One region of the Acidovorax sp. LjRoot129 genome, then DNA from elsewhere that is predicted to be linked to it. Evidence: predicted binding sites of a transcription regulator. Region 1 holds the regulator's gene; the other holds the start of a gene.

Region 1 (4,068 bases):
GGGCCTGCTCATCATCTCGGCGCTGTCGCTCTTTTTGTTCACCGCGGTGGCGGGGCGGCTGTGGTGCGGTTTTGCATGCCCGCAGACGGTCTACACCGAAATGTTCATGTGGATCGAGCACAAGATCGAAGGCGACCGGAGTGCCCGCCTGCGGCTGGACCACGGTGGCTGGACCTTTGAAAAAGTACGCAAGAAGTTTTTCAAGCAGGTGGTGTGGATTGCGGTCGCGGTGTGGACCGGGTTCACCTTCGTGGGCTATTTCGTGCCCATCCGCGAGCTGGGCAGCGAGCTGCTGGCGTTGCAGAGCGGCTGGGCGCTCTTCTGGGTGTTGTTCTACGGGTTCGCCACCTATGGCAACGCCGGCTACATGCGCGAGCAGGTCTGCAAGTACATGTGTCCTTATGCGCGTTTTCAAAGCGCGATGTTCGACAAGGACACGCTGGTGGTGAGCTACGACGTGGCGCGCGGCGAGCCGCGGGGACCGCGCAGCAAAACAGTGGATCACAAGGCCAAGGGACTGGGCGACTGCATCGACTGCACCCTGTGTGTCCAGGTGTGCCCGGTAGGCATCGACATCCGCGAGGGGCTGCAGTACGAGTGCATTGGCTGCGGGTTGTGCGTGGACGCGTGCAACACCGTGATGGACAAGATGCATTACCCGCGGGGGCTCATCCGCTTCTCCACCCAGAACGGGGTAGAGAAGCGCTGGAGCCCTTCGCAGATGCTGAGACGCGTGCTGCGGCCGCGGGTGCTGATCTATGCGGCGGTGCTGGTCGCCCTGTGCGTTGCGATGCTGGCCAGCCTGGTCACGCGCACGCCACTAAAGGTGGATGTGGTGCGCGACCGTGCTGCGCTCTCGCGCATCGTGGCTGGCGGAAAGCTGGAGAACATCTACCGCCTGCAGATCATGAACGCCACCGAAGGGCCGCAGCGTTATCGCATCGCCGCGCGCGGGCTGCAGGGGATTGAGGTGGCTTCGGAAGCCGAGGTGGAGATCGGCGCCGCGGAGTCCCGTTGGGTGGCAGTGCGGCTGCAGATACCGTACGGCTCGGCCGCTTCGGGCTCGCATCCTGTGCAGTTTGACGTGCAGGCTGTGGGCGCGGCAGCCCAAGTCACGGAGAAGTCGGTTTTTCTGGTGCCGCGCTAGCGCGCACCGCAGGCGCACCCGGCTCAAGCATCACCTGGTGCCTACGAGTGAACAGATATTGAGGAGTGTTGATATGCCATCCAATCCCGCCATCGGGCCCGCAAGCGCCACAAGTCCTGCCACAGGTAGGGCTCCCGCCCCGTGGTGGAAGTTCGGCCATGTCTGGCTCGTCATTGCCGGCCCCGCCATCGTGATCGTCGCTGGCTTTGTAACGCTGTGGCTGGCCGTCTCCCGGCCGGACCCCGTGGTGGCCGAGGACTATTACCGCCAGGGCATCGAGATCAACAAGACGCTGGCCAACCCCGAAAAAAGCCTGGCACCAGCGATCAAGGGCCGCAACCATGCAGCCACCCCGGTGCAGGACCAGCCACGATAAAAACCGGTGGAGAGCAGGCTGAACGCTGGGTGCAGCCAGCTTGCTACACCGCCGATGACAAGGAGATAAGACCGATGTGGACGCAACGCTTGATGTGGATTGCCTGGCCCGCTTTTTTGACGGCGGGGGTCCTTGAGATGCTGGTGTTTGCCATGGTGGATCCGCAGGATCTGCACTGGTTTGGGCAACCACTGGCTTTGTCGCGGCAGGGTGTCTATACCCTGGCGTTTTTCGCTTTCTGGGCCATCACTATGGCTTCGAGCGCCCTCACCACGCTGCTGGCAATGTCACCGTTCGAGCTCAACCGCTGCCCGGTTTCGCCGGATGCGCGGCCGCAGGACTGCCGCAAGAATTCCTGCTCTTGAAGCCCTGGCCCGCAACGCTGCTCAGTGGCAGGCCGGCTGGCTGTTGACGATGCGCTTGAGTGCCTCGGTTTCCAGGATGCGCACATGGCGCTGCTTGACTTCTACGATGCCGTCTTCGGCAAACTTGGAAAACGCCCGGCTCACCGTTTCAAGCTTGAGGCCCAGGTAGCTGCCGATCTCTTCGCGTGTCATGCGCAGCACGAGCTCCGACTGGGAAAAACCGCGGGCGTGGAGGCGCTGCACCAGGTTCAACAGGAACGCTGCGAGGCGCTCCTCGGCCCGCATGCTGCCCAGCAGCAGCATCACGCCGTGCTCCCGCACGATCTCGCGGCTCATGATCTTGTGCACATGGTGCTGCAGGGCCGTGACCTCGCGCGACAGCTCTTCGATGCGGTCAAAGGGCATGACACAGACTTCAGCGTCTTCGAGTGCGATGGCATCGCAGGTGTGCACGTCATTCACGATGCCGTCAAGGCCGATGATCTCGCCGGCCATCTGAAAGCCGGTGACCTGGTCACGCCCGTCTTCGGTCGCCACGCTGGTCTTGAAAAAGCCGGTGCGGATAGCGTAGAGCGAGGTGAATGTCTCGCCACTGCGGAACAGCGTGCCGCCGCGTTTGACCTTGCGGCGCACGGCCACGATATCGTCGATGCGCTGAAGCTGGTCGTCGCTCAGCCCCACCGGCATGCACAGTTCTCGAAGGTTGCAATTGGAGCAGGCGACTTTGATGGTGAGGGGAGTCATGGGGCGTGAGCTGGTAGGTTTTCGAGCATTCGCGCCCGACAGTCGGAGCGAAAGGGCTCCGCATTGCGGAGTGGCGAATGATGTGAATCAAATTGTCGCCCTTCGGTCCGCGCCATCGCTTGATGTAGATCAAGGACGGTAGGGGTAGCCTACGGCACAGTGAGCATGCCCGCAAGGATATTCGCCCATGACCGCTGCTTCCCCTGAACTCCTGAGCCGTTTCGACGTGCCGGGGCCCCGTTACACCTCCTACCCGACAGCTGACCGATTCGTCGAGGCTTTTGGCGACGAGGACTATGCCCTCGCGCTGCAACACCGCCAGATGGGTTCTCCTGCCAAGGCGTTGCCGCTGTCGCTGTACGTCCATATCCCGTTTTGCGAGTCGCTGTGCTACTACTGCGCCTGCAACAAAATCATCACCAAACACCACGAGCGCGCAGAGGTCTATCTGCGCTACCTCCAGCGTGAGGTCGACCTGCACACCGCGCATTGCGGAAAGGGGCAGGTCGTCAGTCAGCTTCACCTTGGCGGGGGCACGCCCACCTTCCTGTCGGATGAGGGCCTGCGCGAGCTGATGGCCATGCTCAAGCGCAGTTTCACGCTCGCCCCGGGGGGCGAGTATTCCATCGAGGTGGACCCCCGCACCGTGGATGCCGATCGCCTGGCCGTACTGGCCGAGCTGGGCTTCAACCGCTTGAGTTTTGGTGTGCAGGACTTCGACCCGGAAGTGCAAAAGGCCGTGCACCGCGTCCAGCCCGCCGAGCAGGTGTTCGCGCTGGTGGCGTCTGCGCGCGCGCTCGGGTTTGAGTCGATCAATGTCGATCTCATCTATGGACTGCCGCGCCAGACCCCTGAGTCGTTCGACCGCACCTTGGCCCAGGTGACACAGTTACGGCCCGACCGCATTGCGCTGTATGCGTACGCCCATCTGCCCGAGAGATTCAAACCACAGCGCCGCATTGTCCCGGCCGAGCTGCCCACGGGCGCGGGCAAGGTGTCGATGCTGTCGCGCTCGCTGGAGGCCTTCATGGCAGCAGGCTATGTGTACGTGGGGATGGACCACTTTGCCTTGCCCGATGACGCGCTGGCGGTGGCCAAGCGCCAGGGCCGGCTGCACCGCAACTTTCAGGGCTACAGCACCCAGCCAGACTGCGACCTGATCGGCCTGGGGGTCTCCGCGATTGGAAGGGTAGGGGCCACGTACAGCCAGAACGCGAAGACACTGGATGAATACTATGACCTCCTGAATCAAGGGCGCCTGCCCGTGGTGCGGGGACTTGCGCTGACGCGCGACGACCTGGTGCGGCGCGCCGTCATCATGGCGCTGATGTGCCAGGGCGAGCTGATCTTCGAATCACTGGAACAAGCGTGGCTGATCGACTTCAAGCGCTATTTCGCAGCGGAAATCGAGCAACTGGCCGACTTGGCGGAGGAAG
Region 2 (4,068 bases), 1.9 Mb from region 1:
CATGCCGAAGGCAAGGACGAGGTCGCTGACCTGCAGCGCGCACTGCGCGACATGCAGCAGGGCCTGGGCTCGCTGGTGGCGCAGGTGCGTGATGCCAGCGGCAACATCGCCACGGCCAGCCAAGAGATCGCCATGGGCAACCAGGACCTGTCGCAGCGCACCGAGCAGACCGCCAGCAACGCGCAGGAGGCCGTGTCGTCGCTGTCCGAACTCACGTCCACCGTGCAGCAGACGGCCTCGTCATCGCAGATGGCCAACCAGCTCGCCGCATCGGCGTCGAACACCGCCACGCACGGCGGCTCGGTGGTGCAGCAGGCGGTCTCGAGCATGCAGGAGATCTCGGCCTCCAGCCGCAAGATCGGCGACATCATCGGCCTCATCGATTCCATCGCATTCCAGACCAACATCCTGGCGCTGAACGCGGCCGTGGAAGCCGCGCGCGCAGGCGAGCAGGGCCGCGGGTTTGCCGTGGTGGCCAGCGAAGTGCGCAGCCTGGCCCAGCGCAGCGCGGCGGCGGCCAGCGACATCAAGGGCCTGATCCACAACAGCGTGGCGGCCGTGGACGGCGGCGTGCGCCATGTGGAAGACGCGGGCAAGGCGATGAAGGAGATCGTGGCCAGCGTGCAGCGCGTGGGCGACATCATTGGCGAGATCACCGCCGCTGCGTCAGAGCAGTCGGCCGGCATCGGCCAGGTGAACCAATCGGTCGGCGAGATCGACCGCATGACGCAGCAGAACGCCGCACTGGTCGAGGAATCGGCGGCGGCGGCCGAGTCGATGCGCGAACAGGCCGCGCGCCTGTCGCAGGTGGTGCAGCAGTTCCGGCTGGCCGGGGCGCAGGACGGCCGCCCAGGCGCGCATTCTGCGGCCGGCACGGGCTACCAGTCGCCGCAGCAACAGCACCCCCAGGTGCTGGCGGGTGCTTCGCGGGCTCTGCTCACACGCTGATCTCGTCTGTGCGGCTGCGGTCTTTGGACCGCGCCAGCCTTACAAAGCCCTGCCGGTGTACCGTGCAGGGCTTTTTTTCATGGGGCTGTGCGGGCGGGTTACTGATGTTCTGGCTATGGCGGGGCGCGGGGCATGCCACCCGTTTGCCTAACCTTTGACCTGCGTCATGGCCGGGCAAGCCCGTGCGTGCCACGCTTCGGGGTCTGTCTTCCTCCCCTGGAGCGTGCTGCCATGTCATCCATCAGCCTGCGGACCATCCGCGAAGAGCACGCGTCGCTCGCGGCCGTGCTGCACTCCTTGCGCCTGCTGCTCGACCAGGGGCCGGGCGACGACCCCTCCGCGTTTTTTGACGTGATGCGCGCAATGCTGTTCTACATCGACGAGTTTCCCGAGCGGCAGCACCACGTCAAAGAGTCGCAGTGGCTGTTCCCCAAGGTGGCCGAGCGTGCGCCCGAGGCGGTTGCCGCCATTGCCCAGCTGGAGCGCGAGCATGCCGGCGGCGAGGCCGCGGTGCGCGAGCTGCAGCACCTGCTGCTGGGCTGGGAGCTGATGGGCGACGCGCGCCGCGAGGTGTTCGCCGAGGCGCTGCGGGCCTACGTCCGTTTTTACCTGGAGCACATGCGGCTGGAAGAAACCGTGGTGCTGCCAGCGGCGCAGCAACACCTGAAGGCTGAGGACTGGACGGCCATCGACGCGGCCTTTGCGGGCAACGCCAATCCGCTGGCCGAGGGGCCGGCGCGAGACCCAGCCTACGACCGGCTTTTCACGCGCATCGTGATGCGAGCGCCCAGTCCCATCGGGCTGGGCTGATCCATTGCCCGGGTGGTGGGCAGCCGTCCAAAAGGAAAAAACTGATCACGCTGAGCCGGTCGTAGCGCCGCGTGGAGCGTCGACCTGCTCAGCGCAAACGACAGCGGAGGATGGCGGCTACTTTTAAGCTGCCAATTTAAGCAGCCAGAGCTGGGTAGTCCGTGTACCCCTCGGCCCCGCCGCCGTACAACGTGGCGCGATTCACTTCGTTCAGTGGCGCACCGCGTTCCAGGCGTTGCACCAGGTCCGGGTTGGCGATGAACGGGCGGCCAAAGGCCACGATGTCTGCGCCGTTGGACAGCGCCGTTTCGGCCAGCGCCTTGTCGTAGGCGTTGTTCACCATCCAGGCGCCCTGGCCACCCGCCGCGCGGTACGCAGCCTTGAGCGCGGCGTAGTCGAAGGGGCGGTCGGCAATCTCTCGCGGGCCTCCTGTGGCGCCTTCGATAACGTGGATGTACGACAGGCCCCGCGGGCCCAGCTGGCGCACCACGTAGTCGAACAGGGGCTGGGGATCGGCGTCCACCACGTCGTTGGCGGGGGTGACGGGCGACAGGCGGATGCCGGTGCGGCCACCGCCGATTTCCGCAGTGATGGCGGTCACCACTTCGAGCAGCAGGCGGGCGCGGTTCTCGATGCTGCCGCCATAGGCGTCGGTGCGGTGGTTGGCGCCGGTCTTGAGGAACTGGTCGATCAGGTAGCCATTGGCGGCATGCACTTCCACGCCGTCAAAGCCGGCTTCGATCGCTGCACGCGCGGCGCGGCGGTAGTCGTCGACGATGCCGGGCAGCTCGGACAGCTCCAGCGCGCGGGGCAGCGAGGTTTCGGTGAAGGTGGGCACGCCGTCCTTGATCAGCACGGTCTTGGTCTTGGCCTGGATGGCCGAGGGCGCCACCGGTGCGGCGTTGCCCGGCTGCAGGTCGGTGTGCGAGACGCGGCCCACGTGCCACAGCTGCACCACGATCTTGCCGCCCGCCGCGTGCACGGACGATGTGACCTTCTTCCAGGCGGCAATCTGTTCTGGCGCATACAGGCCGGGCACGTCGGCGTAGCCCTGGCCCTGGTGGGAGATGGCGGTAGCCTCGGAAATGATCAGCCCGGCGCTGGCGCGCTGCGTGTAGTAGGTGGCCACGAGGTCGGTGGGCACGGCGTTGGGCGAGCGGTTGCGCGTGAGGGGCGCCATGGCGACGCGGTTGGCCAGCTTCAGGTCACCAGCTTGGATGGGGTCGGACAGAAAAGGCATGCGAGGCTTTCAAAAATGAGGTGGACGCGTTTGCAACCGACCGCGAAGGGTAATGCTGCAGCGCAAAACGTGCAGCGCACTGGCGTCAACATGGGCTCTGGTTTTGTGCTATGGCCTGCACGGCCAAGCCGCCTGGCTACACGGCCGGCGAGCTGGGATGGCGTGCTGTAAATTGGCCGCCATGTCATCCGAGCCACTTCCCAGCGCGACCGGCGCGCCCGCTGCTCTTTCGCCCCTCCCTTCGCCTGGGCCCCTGCCCGCGCTGTGGCTGGCGGTGGCCTTGTCGATGGGCGCCGCGGTGTCGTTGGGCATCACGCGTTTTGCCTATGCGCTGCTGCTGCCGCCCATGCGCGAGGACCTGGGCTGGACGTACACGCTGGCCGGGGCCATGAACACCGTCAACGCACTCGGCTACCTGCTGGGCGCCTTGGCCACTCCGTGGCTGCTGCAGCGCGTGGCGCCGGGCAAGGTGCTGGTGGTGGGCTCTGTACTGGCTTCGGTGTTCATGGGGCTCAGCGGCTTTTTTGTGGAGGCCGCGCCACTGCTGCTGCAGCGCCTGCTGGCCGGTGTGGCGAGCGCGCTGGTGTTCATTGCCGGTGGGCTTCTGGCTGCCCGCCTGGGTGCGCACGCGGCCGGGCAGGGCGGGCTGCTGCTGGGGCTGTACTACGGCGGCACGGGGTGGGGCATCAGCCTGTCTGCACTGCTGGTGCCTGCCGTGCTGGGCGCTGCATCCCCGCCGCATGCATGGACCTGGGCCTGGTGGGCACTGGCCATTGCCTGTGCGGGCGCCACCGCAGTGTTGCTGTGGCCTGCGCGCCGCCTGCGGACCTTGGCTGCGCCTGCACCGGTTGCCACGCCGTTCAACCTGCAGCACCCACCCGCCCGGGTGAGCTGGCGGGCCCTGGCGCCCGCGTTGCTGGGCTACGGCCTGTTCGGCGTGGGGTACATCGGCTACATGACGTTTGTGGTGGCGCTGCTGCGTGAGCAGGGCGCCAGCGCGGTGGCTGTGACCTGGTTCTATGCACTGCTGGGGCTGGCAGTGTTGTTGTCCTCGCGCATCTGGGCGGGGC

The links. The regulator FNR, encoded in region 1, switches genes on or off when oxygen is low (the NO sensors DNR and NnrR bind a similar motif). The targets are predictions, from matches to a motif close to TTGATNNNNATCAA.
Region 2: ACSQ3Q_RS00345 (hemerythrin domain-containing protein) is a predicted target of FNR. The motif match lies at 1,103-1,116, and genes of this name have one in related genera.

What each region holds. Positions count from the first base shown of each region.
Region 1 is NZ_CAXUSE020000001.1:1,965,525-1,969,592, forward strand. It holds gene ccoG (cytochrome c oxidase accessory protein CcoG) at 1-1,147, shown strand, start outside; gene ACSQ3Q_RS09010 (FixH family protein) at 1,221-1,523, shown strand; gene ACSQ3Q_RS09015 (hypothetical protein) at 1,598-1,888, shown strand; gene fnr (fumarate/nitrate reduction transcriptional regulator Fnr) at 1,910-2,632, opposite strand; gene hemN (oxygen-independent coproporphyrinogen III oxidase) at 2,820-4,068, shown strand, end outside.
Region 2 is NZ_CAXUSE020000001.1:73,613-77,680, forward strand. It holds gene ACSQ3Q_RS00340 (methyl-accepting chemotaxis protein) at 1-948, shown strand, start outside; gene ACSQ3Q_RS00345 (hemerythrin domain-containing protein) at 1,180-1,758, shown strand; gene ACSQ3Q_RS00350 (alkene reductase) at 1,895-2,998, opposite strand; gene ACSQ3Q_RS00355 (YbfB/YjiJ family MFS transporter) at 3,180-4,068, shown strand, end outside.